Regions from separate parts of the Peribacillus sp. NPDC094092 genome, predicted to be linked through region 4. Evidence: riboswitches for the same ligand, from Rfam matches in the RefSeq annotation. Region 4 holds a riboswitch; each other region holds the start of a gene.
What was found. A riboswitch is a leader RNA that binds a small molecule or an ion and turns the genes downstream of it on or off. The one in region 4 is predicted to bind S-adenosylmethionine.
Positions count from the first base shown of each region.

Region 1: another riboswitch for S-adenosylmethionine. It lies ahead of mmuP (S-methylmethionine permease); the one in region 4 lies ahead of ACQKNS_RS06090 (Fur-regulated basic protein FbpA).
Region 2: another riboswitch for S-adenosylmethionine. It lies ahead of ACQKNS_RS15750 (5-methyltetrahydropteroyltriglutamate--homocysteine S-methyltransferase); the one in region 4 lies ahead of ACQKNS_RS06090 (Fur-regulated basic protein FbpA).
Region 3: another riboswitch for S-adenosylmethionine. It lies ahead of ACQKNS_RS16455 (O-acetylhomoserine aminocarboxypropyltransferase/cysteine synthase family protein); the one in region 4 lies ahead of ACQKNS_RS06090 (Fur-regulated basic protein FbpA).

Region 1 covers NZ_JBNNUC010000004.1:287,086-290,261, forward strand. Annotated here, with positions in the region: gene mmuM (homocysteine S-methyltransferase) at 1-105, opposite strand, end outside; gene mmuP (S-methylmethionine permease) at 102-1,490, opposite strand; SAM riboswitch class I at 1,574-1,676, opposite strand; gene ACQKNS_RS19760 (flavin reductase family protein) at 1,906-2,514, opposite strand; gene ACQKNS_RS19765 (alpha/beta hydrolase) at 2,533-3,141, opposite strand; gene ACQKNS_RS19770 (ring-cleaving dioxygenase) at 3,141-3,176, opposite strand, start outside.
Region 2 covers NZ_JBNNUC010000003.1:23,481-26,656, forward strand. Annotated here, with positions in the region: gene ACQKNS_RS15745 (hypothetical protein) at 22-450, opposite strand; SAM riboswitch class I at 617-718, shown strand; gene ACQKNS_RS15750 (5-methyltetrahydropteroyltriglutamate--homocysteine S-methyltransferase) at 1,029-2,132, shown strand; gene ACQKNS_RS15755 (hypothetical protein) at 2,257-2,784, opposite strand; gene ACQKNS_RS15760 (CaiB/BaiF CoA transferase family protein) at 3,024-3,176, opposite strand, start outside.
Region 3 covers NZ_JBNNUC010000003.1:158,392-161,567, forward strand. Annotated here, with positions in the region: gene ACQKNS_RS16455 (O-acetylhomoserine aminocarboxypropyltransferase/cysteine synthase family protein) at 102-1,412, opposite strand; SAM riboswitch class I at 1,513-1,619, opposite strand; gene ACQKNS_RS16460 (thioredoxin family protein) at 1,765-2,073, opposite strand; gene ACQKNS_RS16465 (toprim domain-containing protein) at 2,077-2,442, opposite strand; gene gcvH (glycine cleavage system protein GcvH) at 2,535-2,918, opposite strand; gene ACQKNS_RS16475 (arsenate reductase family protein) at 3,014-3,176, opposite strand, start outside.
Region 4 covers NZ_JBNNUC010000001.1:1,277,040-1,280,215, reverse strand. Annotated here, with positions in the region: gene thiW (energy coupling factor transporter S component ThiW) at 1-135, opposite strand, end outside; gene tenA (thiaminase II) at 151-840, opposite strand; TPP riboswitch at 930-1,035, opposite strand; SAM riboswitch class I at 1,193-1,296, shown strand; gene ACQKNS_RS06090 (Fur-regulated basic protein FbpA) at 1,472-1,660, shown strand; gene ACQKNS_RS06085 (aspartyl-phosphate phosphatase Spo0E family protein) at 1,915-2,109, shown strand; gene ACQKNS_RS06080 (N-acetyltransferase family protein) at 2,178-2,684, opposite strand; gene ACQKNS_RS06075 (GDSL-type esterase/lipase family protein) at 2,903-3,176, shown strand, end outside.

The DNA of each region.
Region 1 (3,176 bases), on a different contig from region 4:
CAAGTCGCACCCATGCCTTTCAAGCTCTGTAGCTAGAGCCCCGTCCAAAATCATGACTGGATGATCTCGTAATATTTCGTCAATTGGGCTAATTTTATTCTTCATGTTGTACTCCTCTTTTTCTTTATAGTTTGGGTCAGATAATAACTTCCATAGCAAAATAAAATAAATGGAATACCACAATATAGTGCAATTCGTTGTGTGGGATCAAATGCAATTCCTATGCAAGAAGCAAGACATAGCATAAAAGAAATGATTGGTATGAGTGGATATAATGGTGTATGGAAGGACAAATCATTTACTGAATTTCCTTCGTTTATAAATCGTCTGCGAAATAGAAACTGTGACGCGCTAATACTCATCCAAACTACTACCACGGCTAATCCAGAAATGGATACAAGCACTATATATACTGTATCCGGTGCAATAATACTCGAGAAAAGGGCTAAACCACCTCCCAACATACTGAAAAGGACTGCATTTATCGGAACACCCCGTTTTGTCAATTTTGCAAATATGGGAGATATAGTTTTCTTATCTGCAAGTGACCATAGCATTCTGGATGATGCATATAATCCTGAATTTGCAGCAGACAAAATGGCAGTTAATATAACAAAGTTCATAATATCCGCTGCATACGGCACTCCAATTCGTTCGAGAATTGCAACAAAGGGGCTCTCTAGTACGCTTGCATCCGAAATAGGCAATAATGCGGATAATACAACAATGGTTCCTACAAAAAAGATGATCAATCTCCATAATGTCATTCGGATTGCCTTTGGAATCGTTTTTTCTGGATTCACTGTTTCTCCAGCTGCGATCCCGATTAATTCAGTACCAGAAAATGCGAAATTCACCGCGAGCATCGTCATTAGAATGGCAAAAGCACCATTCGGAAATAAACCTGCACTTGTAAAATTGGAAAATAAAGGAGCTGATTGTGAATTAATTATTGGAATAAAACCTAACATTGCCGCAGCTCCCAGAATAATAAATACCACAATAGCAAATACTTTTATTGAAGCAAACCAGAATTCGGATTCAGCGAAGAACTTAACGGTCCACGCATTTAAAGCCAAGACCAATATGGCAAATAGAGCACTCCATATCCAGACATTGATTGATGGAAACCATCGCTGCATCAACAATCCTGCAGCCGTAAATTCCGAACCTAGTGCAACAGTCCAGGTTAGCCAATACAACCAGGCTACTGTATACCCTGTCCCTGGTCCAATGTATTTGGCTGCGTAGCTATGAAACGCACCTGTCTCGGGCATATGTACTGCCAGTTCACCTAGACATAGCATAACTAGATAAACCACTAAAGCTCCTATCAGATACGAAAGGATGGTGCCGAAAGGGCCAGCCTGTTGAATCGTATAACCCGAACTCAAGAATAAACCAGTTCCAATCACCCCGCCAAGCGATAGCATTATTATATGCCGTGCTTGCATTTGCCTTTGAAAATCATGCTTCTTTTTGTTCTCCATTCTTATTCTCCTTAATCTTGGATCCAGAAAAAACGAAAACGCACTCTAAAAAAGAGTGCGCTACTGACAAATAAACAAGTACGGTCTTATCTATCAAGGTTTCACCCCCTGGAATTAGCACAGTGTCTTTGTAGACCTGTTGCTGAGGTTTCGTAGGGCCAGTCCCTCCACCTCTCTGGATAAGAAATTATTTTTTTATAACTTTATCAATCTATGAAAAAATTGTCAAGTTTTGTTTCTGATTGTAAATACCTCCTTTTAAATTCTAGCGATCATGGGCGCCGGCGGCATAAATATGACATGGTTGCTCGTTTTTGGAACATTCGCTAATCGCCTTAAATCGCAGATAAAGCTAACCGAGATAATTTAGATTTAAAAAATGGCGCCATCTTAAAAAGATGACGCCATTTTTTCTTTAAGGACGTTCTATTTCGAATAATTCCCCTAGTTTTGTATAAGTATGACCCGCTAATCTTGCTACAGGTTTTAGGCCATTCTGGTCAATTCGGCCATTATGGTAAATATCTTGCTCTATATGATAGCAGACTATTTTCCCTATCAATAAATCACAACCTGGTTTCTTCTGGGAACCTGCCAATGGTATCGCATGCTCTAATGTGCATTCAAAGCGTACCTTCGCTTCTTGCAATCCTGGTACGGATACTTTATCACTAACAACCGGCGTGAAATTGGTAAGACCCAATTCACTTTCGTCAGATGGGAGTTCCTTTGCCGTTCGATTTGCATCAGCTACATTATTTTCATCCGTGATATGGACAACGAATTCACCTGTTTGAACTGCATTTCGGGCCGTGTCCTTTGAAACCCCTTCTTTTCGTTGAACAGAAATGGAAATCATTGGAGGATTTGAACTGACTATGTTAAAAAAGCTAAACGGCGCTATATTGATTGTACCGTTTTCGGATTTGGTTGTGACCAAGGCTATCGGTCTCGGTATAATGCTTCCAGTCAAAAACTTATAATTTTCCCGTTCAGTCAGACTTTCAGGATTAACAGAAATCATCTTCATTCCCTCTCATTCTTATAAAAAGTTCTTTTGAAACCATGAACCCGCTGCCTCAACCTCTGAACGTGTTAACTGATGACCGTAATTTTCCCACTGGACATCCACTTTAGCACCAGCTTGCAGTAATAGTTGATTAAGTTCATCAGTTTCTGCTGCCGGGCAAATCGGATCGTTTTTACCTGCAGCAATAAAGACAGGTATATCCGAAAGGGACGGCAAAGCAATCCCCCGTCTAGGCACCATTGGATGATGAAGAATCGCTCCTTGTAATGCCCCTTCGAAATGGAACAGCAGACTTGCCGCAATATTTGCACCATTGGAATAACCTAATGCTACCACTTTGTCACGGTCGAAGTCATATTTTTCGGACGCTGATTCCAAGAATTCATAAAGCTCCTTCGTACGAAAGATCAAATCTTCTTCATCAAAAACCCCTTCGGATAACCGGCGGAAAAAACGAGGCATTCCGTTTTCGAGTACATTTCCCCTTACGCTCAATACGGATGATCCCGGTGAAACCATTTCCGCTAATGGCAAGAGATCTGTTTCCGTTCCTCCAGTGCCATGTAAAAGCAAAAGCAATGGCGCTTCCGGATTACTTCCTTTTTGAAAAATATGCTTCATCATTTATCCTCCTCCAGTACTCTCGGCATTGCCGG
Region 2 (3,176 bases), on a different contig from region 4:
CCTGGGTGTATGTAAACTCGTTCATAAAGTAAGTTTCATTTTCAATGCACCTTCGACGAGTTCATACGATTTAATAGTGCCAACGGGAATTTTTCTCACGATGTTCCAAGCATTAACATTCATTTTGATCGTTCTTTTTTCAAATTCAAAAAATGGCGGTCTGTTAAATATCCTTTGGTTGATAAAATTCCTGTCAATTGGTTCCATTTCCACTAATTCAAATAAAATCGTCCTTCTTTCCACATGAACCGGTTTAAATGTAATCCGGAAGGCTACGTTTTTCTTGAACATCATTTTTTTCACTTCCATCGTTCCGGAAAGCACTATATGCTTTGGCGTAATCTCGACTTTAATATCCTGACCATATGATTTCGTTCTTAAGATTTGCTCTATCATGGCTTCCGTTACCGTTATCGGTAAGCCATTTTTGAATGGACTGAATGTACTCATCCTTGCATTCCCCTCCTGCCGCTCATATGAATCTCCGGTTATAGCATATGCCGGGTTCCCTGATGAAGTAACACAACTCAATAATCGGTATATTCAAAATCTTCCACCTTCAGCCCTTGACCTTTATAAAAACTACCTGTATAGTCATAATTAATTTAATAGACAACTCTTATCCAGAGAGGCGGAGGGACTGGCCCTTTGATGCCTCAGCAACAGACTGATCATGTACTGTGCTAATTCCAGGAGTGTAAAAGCTTGAAGATAAGAAGAGTATATCGCTTTGCTGCCAACACCTCTTCTTATTTTTAAGAAGAGGTTTTTTATTTTTGGCTCTTTTCGTAAAGATTGTTGTTTTTAAAATGAAACGATTTAAGGTTGATTGGAGCGGAAGTGCGAGACTCCTGCGGGAGCAGCGGGGCAGGTGAGACCCCACAGGCGTTTACGCCGAGGAGGCCCACCGCCCGCCCCGCGGAAAGCGAGCATCTGGAGGGGAAATCAACCACACCTCACTACTTGGTAAATAGCAACAAAGTATGCGAAAACATTCTTATTTTTAAAAGGAAAGAAGGGAATGCAACATGTCAATCACTTTAACGAAAGCACCTTTCAGGGCCGATCACGTTGGAAGTTTATTAAGGCCTGAACGTTTACATATTGCCAGAAAGCAATTTAAGGAAGGTACCATTTCAGCAGAGCGGCTTCGTGAAGTTGAAACCGAAGAAATCAATCGGATTGTCGAAAAACAAATTGAAGTTGGATTGGAGGCCGTGACGGATGGTGAGTTCAGACGAACATGGTGGCACTTTGACTTCCTCGAACATTTACATGGCATCGAGGGATATGTGACGGAAAAAGGACTCACATTCGATGGTGTGGAAACAGAGAGATATAACGTTCGCAATACCGGGAAGGTTTCATTCAATCCTGAACATCCCTTCATTCGTGATTTCATTGAATTGAACAAAATCGTGAACGGACGCGCCGTTGCTAAGCAAACCATTCCCAGTCCGAATCAATTATTTGCTGTAGGCATTCATAATGAAGACATCTACCCTGATATTGAAGACTATGCAAATGATATCATCAAAGCGTATCAGCATGCTTTGAAGGCTTTTTATGAAGCAGGTGTGCGTTATCTTCAATTGGATGATGTATATATTGCCAGACTTTCAGCTCCAGATTTCCAATTCAAAGATGGAAAATATTCGAGGGAGCAGTTAATCGATCTTGCACTTCGCGTAATTAATGGAGCATTGGAAGGCAAGCCAGAAGACCTTGTCGTCACTACACACCTATGTCGTGGTAACTACCAGTCGACTTGGGCGTTTGAAGGAAGCTATGCCCGTATCGCCCCAACTTTATTGGCAAAAGAAAAAGTGGATGGATTTTTCTTGGAATATGATGATCAACGCTCAGGGGATTTCAAACCATTGGAATACATTCCAAATGGCGGTGCACGGGTCGTACTGGGTGTCGTCACCTCAAAAAATGGAGAAATCGAAGACAAGGAGGCTGTCAAGGCACGCATTAAAGAAGCCTCGCACTTCGTTCCTCTTGAACAGTTATGCTTAAGCCCGCAATGCGGCTTCGCCTCCACCCATCACGGCAACAAGCTGACCGAAGAACAGCAATGGGAAAAGCTGAAATTCGTCGTTGATATAGCAAAAGAAGTATGGGAATGATCCATTCGAACAACCTAATCGGCATCCAAATAACCGTGCCGATTAGGTTTATAAAAAGCGTCAAAGACATTCATCCTAAAGCCGAAGGCAAACAAAAAAGAACGGTCACCAGCACGTCCCCTTTTCACTTGCAGTTATCATCATCCTCATCCATTTTCTTCACAAGTATATCATCCGTCACCCTATCTTCCAGCTTGTTTCTCAAGGCCAATTCCGCGGCCTTCCCATCACTGGGCGACCCGTCCGAGAAATACATCGGAAACAAGGAGAAAAACATGACATAGAAAGAAAAATAGATGAATTGATACCAGATCACCGAGCTGTCCAATATATTCTGATAGACTAAACTATAGATGATCAGCATGCTGATTAAATTAAAGATAGCCCCACCTAAATATATCAGCGTATTCGTCAATCGATTATCATGTTTCAATCCCTTGAATTCGCAAGTCCCATTCCAAAAATAATATTTCCTCACCTCTATGTTACGAAATGCAAAAAGTTTATTGCCACAACCGATCAAGATTTTCTTTTCTGATCCGCCAAAGATCGTGACAAAGAAAATATGCCCGCTCAAATGTATCAGCGTAACGATTGGCATGATCAAAAAAAAGGAAAATAGAAATTTAACGATATCAGAGAGACCAAACATTTTAAGCAACCCACCTTACCAGAATTTCTTAACAGGATGCTACTCTGATACCCTGTCCACAATCGTTATAACTAGAAAATTTTCACAGTGCCACTTTGTTGCTTTCCACAAGTGCTATTGTTCCCCTTCTGCTTCATTTGGGGCTGTTTCCAGTTTTTTATGACTCCAGCATGATTCAAAAAAAACAGGCTGCCTCCTTCCAAAAAAAATCGGAAAAGTGATAGCCTTTACATCTTCATTTAGCGATTTGGGGTGTGAAGGATTTCTGCATTGTTTTGTCCCGGGCTCACACCTGCATGTTTATATTCAGGGGTGAAAACCGATGTTTTGATCGGGCAGGCGATTTGCTTCTGGGCATTTCCTTTTCCGTCCGGTACCTCGACGATCATACC
Region 3 (3,176 bases), on a different contig from region 4:
TTGTACATCATTAAGTTCTTTAGTATGGAGAAATTTTATCATAGATAAAAAAGGAGCGCAATGTATATTATTTCTAGTTCATGAATGAACAGGAACTTTGCCTAAAGCGTTTCGGAAGTCAAGGAGACGATATTCGTCGCTTTTTCAATTGCCTGCTCCAAATCTTCTATTAAGTCGTCTACATTTTCAATCCCAATGGATAAACGGACTTGATCGGCACTCACACCCGCTTTCGCAAGACCCGCCTCACTCAATTGTTGATGGGTCGTACTGGCTGGGTGGATGATCAAGCTCTTCGCATCCCCGACATTCGCCACATGGGACCATAATTCCACCGAATTGATAAGTTTTGCCCCAGCTTCGCGATTACCTTGTATTCCAAACGTCACGACAGACCCAGCTCCCTTAGGCAAATACTTATCCGCAAGGGCTTTATCGGGATGATCCTCATCACCAGGATGTGAAACCCAAGTAACGGCAGGATGGTTTTTTAAATATTGAATGACGGACTTGGTGTTTGATAGATGCTCTCTCATCCTTACATGCAGCGTTTCAAGTCCAAGCGTAAACTGAAATGCACTTTGGGCACTTAGCGCAGGGCCTAAATCACGAAGTAACTGGACTCGGGCTTTCGTTATGAATGCGGCAGGTCCGACTGCCTCGGCGTATACCAGACCGTCGTAACTTGGGTCTGGCTCCGTGAAGCCAGGGTAGTTTGGCGAGTTCCAATCGAACTTCCCTCCATCCACGATGACACCGCCTAGTGTCGTTCCATTTCCCAGAAGCCATTTAGTAGCGGAATGGATGACGATGTCCGCGCCAAAATCAATTGGTCTGCAAAGATATGGTGTCGCAAAGGTATTATCAATGATCAAAGGTACGCCGGCATCATGGGCAATTTTCGCTACCGCTTCAATATCAAGCACCCTCAAACTTGGATTGCCGATCGTTTCGGCAAAAATGGCTTTAGTTTTTGGCGTGATCGCCCTTTTGAAATTTTCAGGGTCATCGGGAGAAACGAACTTTACTTTGATCCCATATTTAGGAAGAGTATTTTCAAAAAGGTTATACGTACCTCCATATAATGTAGAGGCTGAAACAATCTCGTCACCTGCAGCGGCAATATTCAGGATTGAAAGCGAGATGGCAGCCATTCCGCTCGCTGTTGCCAATCCGCCGATACCGCCTTCCAATAAGGCCATTCTTTCCTCAAAAACGCTGACAGTGGGATTATGAAGTCGTGTATATATATAGCCATTCTCCTTTAGGCCGAATAAATTCGCTGCATGGTCGGTGTCTTTGAACAAGTATGCATTGCTTTGATAGATAGGAACTGCACGTGCACCTGTTTCATCAGCCTGCAGACCGCCATGAACACTCAATGTTTCGAAACGCAACTTTTTCCCTGACATATGATTTCACCTTTTTCTATGGATTTAGTTGGAATTATATGATACCTGGCCTTTTACAAACAAAAAAACCACTTCAATTAAGAAGAGGTCTCAAGAACACACCTCATCTACCAGAGCCAACACTCTGCTGGAATTAGCACCGTATATAAAATTTATACCGGTTGCCGGGCTTCGTCGGGCCAGTCCCTCCGCCACTCTTGATAAGAACTATTAAATTCTGCCATTACTTAATTCAAAATATAGCATTTTAGAATAAATCAGTCAATGAATTGTTAGAATATTCTTTTTTTAATTCCGATCTCGCATTCAATTGGCACAAACAAAGAAACCAATCACGGTTCTGATTGGTTTCCTAGCTGATTTCCTTAAGCAATCCGTACAAATAAGGAACGGATTGAAAGGCATATATTTTTTTGTGCAGCTGCCCTTTTTTGAAAAGCAATAAACAAGGAACACTTTCGATTTCATATGTTTCGGCAATTGCTTGGACATAGTTCATATTCATTTTGCCTGCCTTCAATTCCGGGAACAGCTCCAAGGATATCGTCAGCATCTTGGAGGCAACCTGACAAGTGCCGCATAAAGGCGTATATAAATATAAGCAAAAGGTTCCCCCATTTTCAACAGCAAGCTTACACTCTTCTTCTTTCCATTCCTGCATCAATTAGTCGTTCACCCTTTGACTTAAAAATTTCATTTTCACATTCATATTGGCAGATAGAAGCACAGTTGCGATATGATGTTCGGGTGAGCTTTCCACTTCTTTGTACATTTTATTAATATACAGGTGGTTCGCTTCCGGCATTTCCCTTCGGAACTGCTTCCGCAGTTTTTCTCCTGATTCATCTGCGTCAAACAGGAGATAAACATCACGATCCATCAATTCATCCACTAATTCATCCAGCTTAGTTAATGATATGGTCCCATTCGTACATCTTATTTCCACATCTTCATTTAAAACGGAGGCAACTTTTCTTCTATCGGAACTGCCTTCTACAATGATCACTTTATCGAATTCGCCCCACTCCATGTCATCACTCCATCTCACGAATTATGTGTGCAACTGCCGCTGTATAAAATGAAAAAGAGAGCAGGCCTATTCAGTCCCCCCTCTCCTTCTTTTTAACCGTTGATTAAACTCTCATACTCTTCAGCGCTCATCAAGTTTTCAATATCACTGCTATTAGTTGGTTCAATCACGACCATCCATGCCTTTTCATAAGGAGACTCATTTACATATTCAGGGTTGTCACTTAAATCTTCGTTTACTTCAACAACCTTGCCACTGATAGGTGCATAAAGCTCAGAAACGGTCTTAACGGATTCAACACTTCCAAATGGTTCGTTCGCTTTCAATTCATCGCCGATTTCCGGAAGCTCAACGAATACGATGTCCCCAAGCTCGGACTGTGCGAAAGCTGTAATCCCAATGCGCACTGTTCCATCTTCCGTTTTGACCCATTCATGTTCTTTAGTGTAACGAAGTTCTTTTGGTGTTGTTGTCATTATTAACCCTCCATATGTACATCTTATTTTATCTATTCCATTATAAGGTAGATTATGTGTTTAAGTAAGGAATTAACCAAATATTTTGTGAAATTTCAGTTCCAAACCTGTTCGAATTGCTCTTCTTTGAAACCTACCGTCACTTTGATGCCATCTGTAACAATCGGCCTTTTCAGAAGCATGCCATCCGTGGACAATATATCAAGCATCTCTGCTTCAGAAGCTTCTTTCAGCTTATCCTTTAAGCCTAGCTCCCGA
Region 4 (3,176 bases):
GGCCGTCAGGACATTTGCCAGATGCTGAATGGGAAAGACTTTTGCAAAACCTGCAGGGATGAAAATAAATGAACTGGTCAGTGTCGTTATAGCCGTGATCATGGCAGTCAATGTCAGTTTCTTGATAGGATTCATCATCATGCCAACGACCTACAGCGGCCAATCCTGTTCATTTTGAACCATATCCCAGAATAAATATTCATATCGGGAAGTAACCAAAAAGTGCTTTTCTAATCTAAGAAGTTCTGTTTCTGGCATGCCTTCCGTCAATTCCTCCAACAAAGCGATCAGCCATTTGTGTGCTTCCCCGAATTCAGGAGATGAATAGGATCTTATCCAATCTGCGTAGCGATTGTTTTCCAATGCTGCCCCATTTTGTTCTTTTAATAGCAAACCGATTTCATAATAATCCCAAGCGCAGGGCAGGAGACAGGCGATCAAGTCTGCCAAAGTCCCATGCTGAGCTGCATTTAGCATGTATCCTGTATAGGCTAGAGTGGTTGGAGTGGGTTCTGTTTCTTCCAATTCCTTGGAACTGATCCCGAATTCGGAAGCATAATGCCGATGAATATCCATTTCCACTTGAAGGGTTTCATTTAAAATGCTCGCAAACTTTGCCATGGTTTCGATGTTATGTGCTTTGATGACACCTAAAGCAAACAGCTTGGAATAATCCATGAGATAGATATAGTCCTGCTTCAGGTAATAAGCAAATTTCTTTTCAGGAAGCGTACCATTTCCAATTGCCTGGACAAAGGGATGTGAATGGTTCCTTTTCCAAATCTCTTTTGACCGTGCATGCAGTCTATCACTGAATCTTTCTAATTTAACATTCTCCATTGTTCATCCTCCTTTAGAATGGATCCCTTGTTAATGAAAAAAACCCGTTCCTGAATTCGGAACGGGGTAGATGGATATAGTCTGAAAATGGACGATATCATCCACTTCCCTCCGCCGGTATGAGCCGGTTCAGGTTCAAAGGGTCCGGAACTAATTCCATCTCAGTCTTAAAAAAAGACTCCCCTAGTGGTGTGAATTGTATGTAATTACTGACATCATATCAGAAAGACAAGAAAATGCAACCTGTATTTGAAAGAGGGACCCCTTAATGTCCAGGAAAAAGGGAGAACCAGGTAATTGACTTTTGATGGTTATTAGGATAAAATCATGTCTACATCATTTATATATCGATTTCTTATCCAGAGAGGTGGAGGGACTTGGCCCAAAGAAACCTCGGCAGCGGACCCGTTTGGGAACTGTGCTAAATCCAACAAGCATATGCTTGGAAGATAAGAAGAGCCGTACGGACACTGTCAGCCTCTTCTTGAATTAGAAGGGGCTTTTATTTTTGGGAAATAACGTTTAGTGACATAATAGAAAAGGTATATATAATTTGGTGAAAATCTAACAAGTTGATAAAGTTTAGCTACTAGAAGCAGGCTCTAGGATGACTAGGAAAGGAGCCATTTACATGGCAGAATTATTTAAGAGGATTGAACAGAGGAAGGCAAAGCTTATTGAAGAGTTATTGGCCAATGGAGTATACAAAACCTCTGATGAAAGGCACCTTTATGATGCCCCATTAAAAGTACTTGAAGATGAATATAAGGTTGTTATAAATAGACCTAATACCGAGTCACCTTCCGAATGGATGACATAGTAAACGATGACTATATTTTGGGTTCTTGGATAAGGGATATGATGTAAGCATTCGCAGTCTACACTAGTGGATGCTTTTTTTGCGTTTGATAGAAAATGACACTAAATATACATAATTATAGAATTTAATAGTCATTTTGTCACATTTAACCTTTAAAATAACACATTTATTTTCTGAAAAATAGTTGATTTTAACTAGTGGTTTCATTATGATGAAAGTGTAAAAATATTGAATAATTAGGAGGTGACTATATAATGCCTTGCCGTAAGGTAACTATAGAAAAAGTAGAAGAGAAGAGAAAAGAAATGATCAACTTGGCAGCAATTTACGGCTTATCAAGTCTGCTGACTGTTCAAGCCAGTCAAGAATTGGATACACTATTAAATGCGTTAACAAGTAAAAGAGATGCCGAACATTTTCCCCTCCAGAAAGTATATAGGTATTTTTAAATGAGCCAATTCGCCCTCGATTAAGATTAAAAAGCTACTGCTCAAGGCAATAGCTCAAAAGAATAATATTAAATATCGACACGTTTACCAAGAATGACCAAATCCCGCTCAATCCCATCCAGCTCGGCAACTTGAGGTAAATGTGCCCATTCTTCAAACCCGAATTTGGAAAAAAGCTTTAGGCTTGGTGTATTGTGCGCGAAAATGAAACCCAATAGAGTCTTAACACCTAATTTTGGACTCAATTCAATAGCCTTTTGAATCGAAATTTGTCCGATTCCTTTTCCCCGGAAATAATCATCAATATAAATGCTGATTTCGGCAGTGGAATTATATGCCGGCCGGCCATAGAAGGATTGAAAGCTCATCCATCCAGCAGTTTTCCCTTCTATAGTAATGATAAATAGCGGTCTACTTTCTAAATGATGTTCCTCAAACCATTTAACCCTCGATTGGACGGATACAGGCTCAGTATCTGCCGTGACCATTCTTGACGCAATTGTCGAATTATATATTTCAACAATTCTGGGTAGATCAGATAGTTCTGCCTCTCTAAACTCTATGTGCTCTTCCATGATTTAAACTCCTAACTATCATTTATTCAATCTCCAGAATGAAGGGTAATCCCGTTTTTTGTTTTAGGGACGGTGAATGACACCCAATCCATTGAAAGTTTTATATAATCATACACTCTTTACTCTTTATCTGACAATTTTTTTTATGTTAAGACTGCAGGTGTTTTGGGTATGTAAAAGATTAAATACTTCTAGTAAAGAGACAAGAGGAGAAGCAAATGAAGAAATTGGCAGTTTTTTTGATTATAGTACTAGTTATATGTTTTGCTGCATATGAATTTCAGGCATCGGAGTCGGAAGATGTGCAAAGGGTGATGGCATTTGGAGATTCATTAACCTATGGAAAAGGGGATAAGAACGGGGAAGGATATATAGAAGGCCTTGAGGATGAATTGAATAATCCGCAATCGGAACAAAAAGTGAGTTTTTGGAATTACGGTATAAAAGGCCAGGAAACGGATGGTGTGATGAAACAGCTTGATGATTACCGTA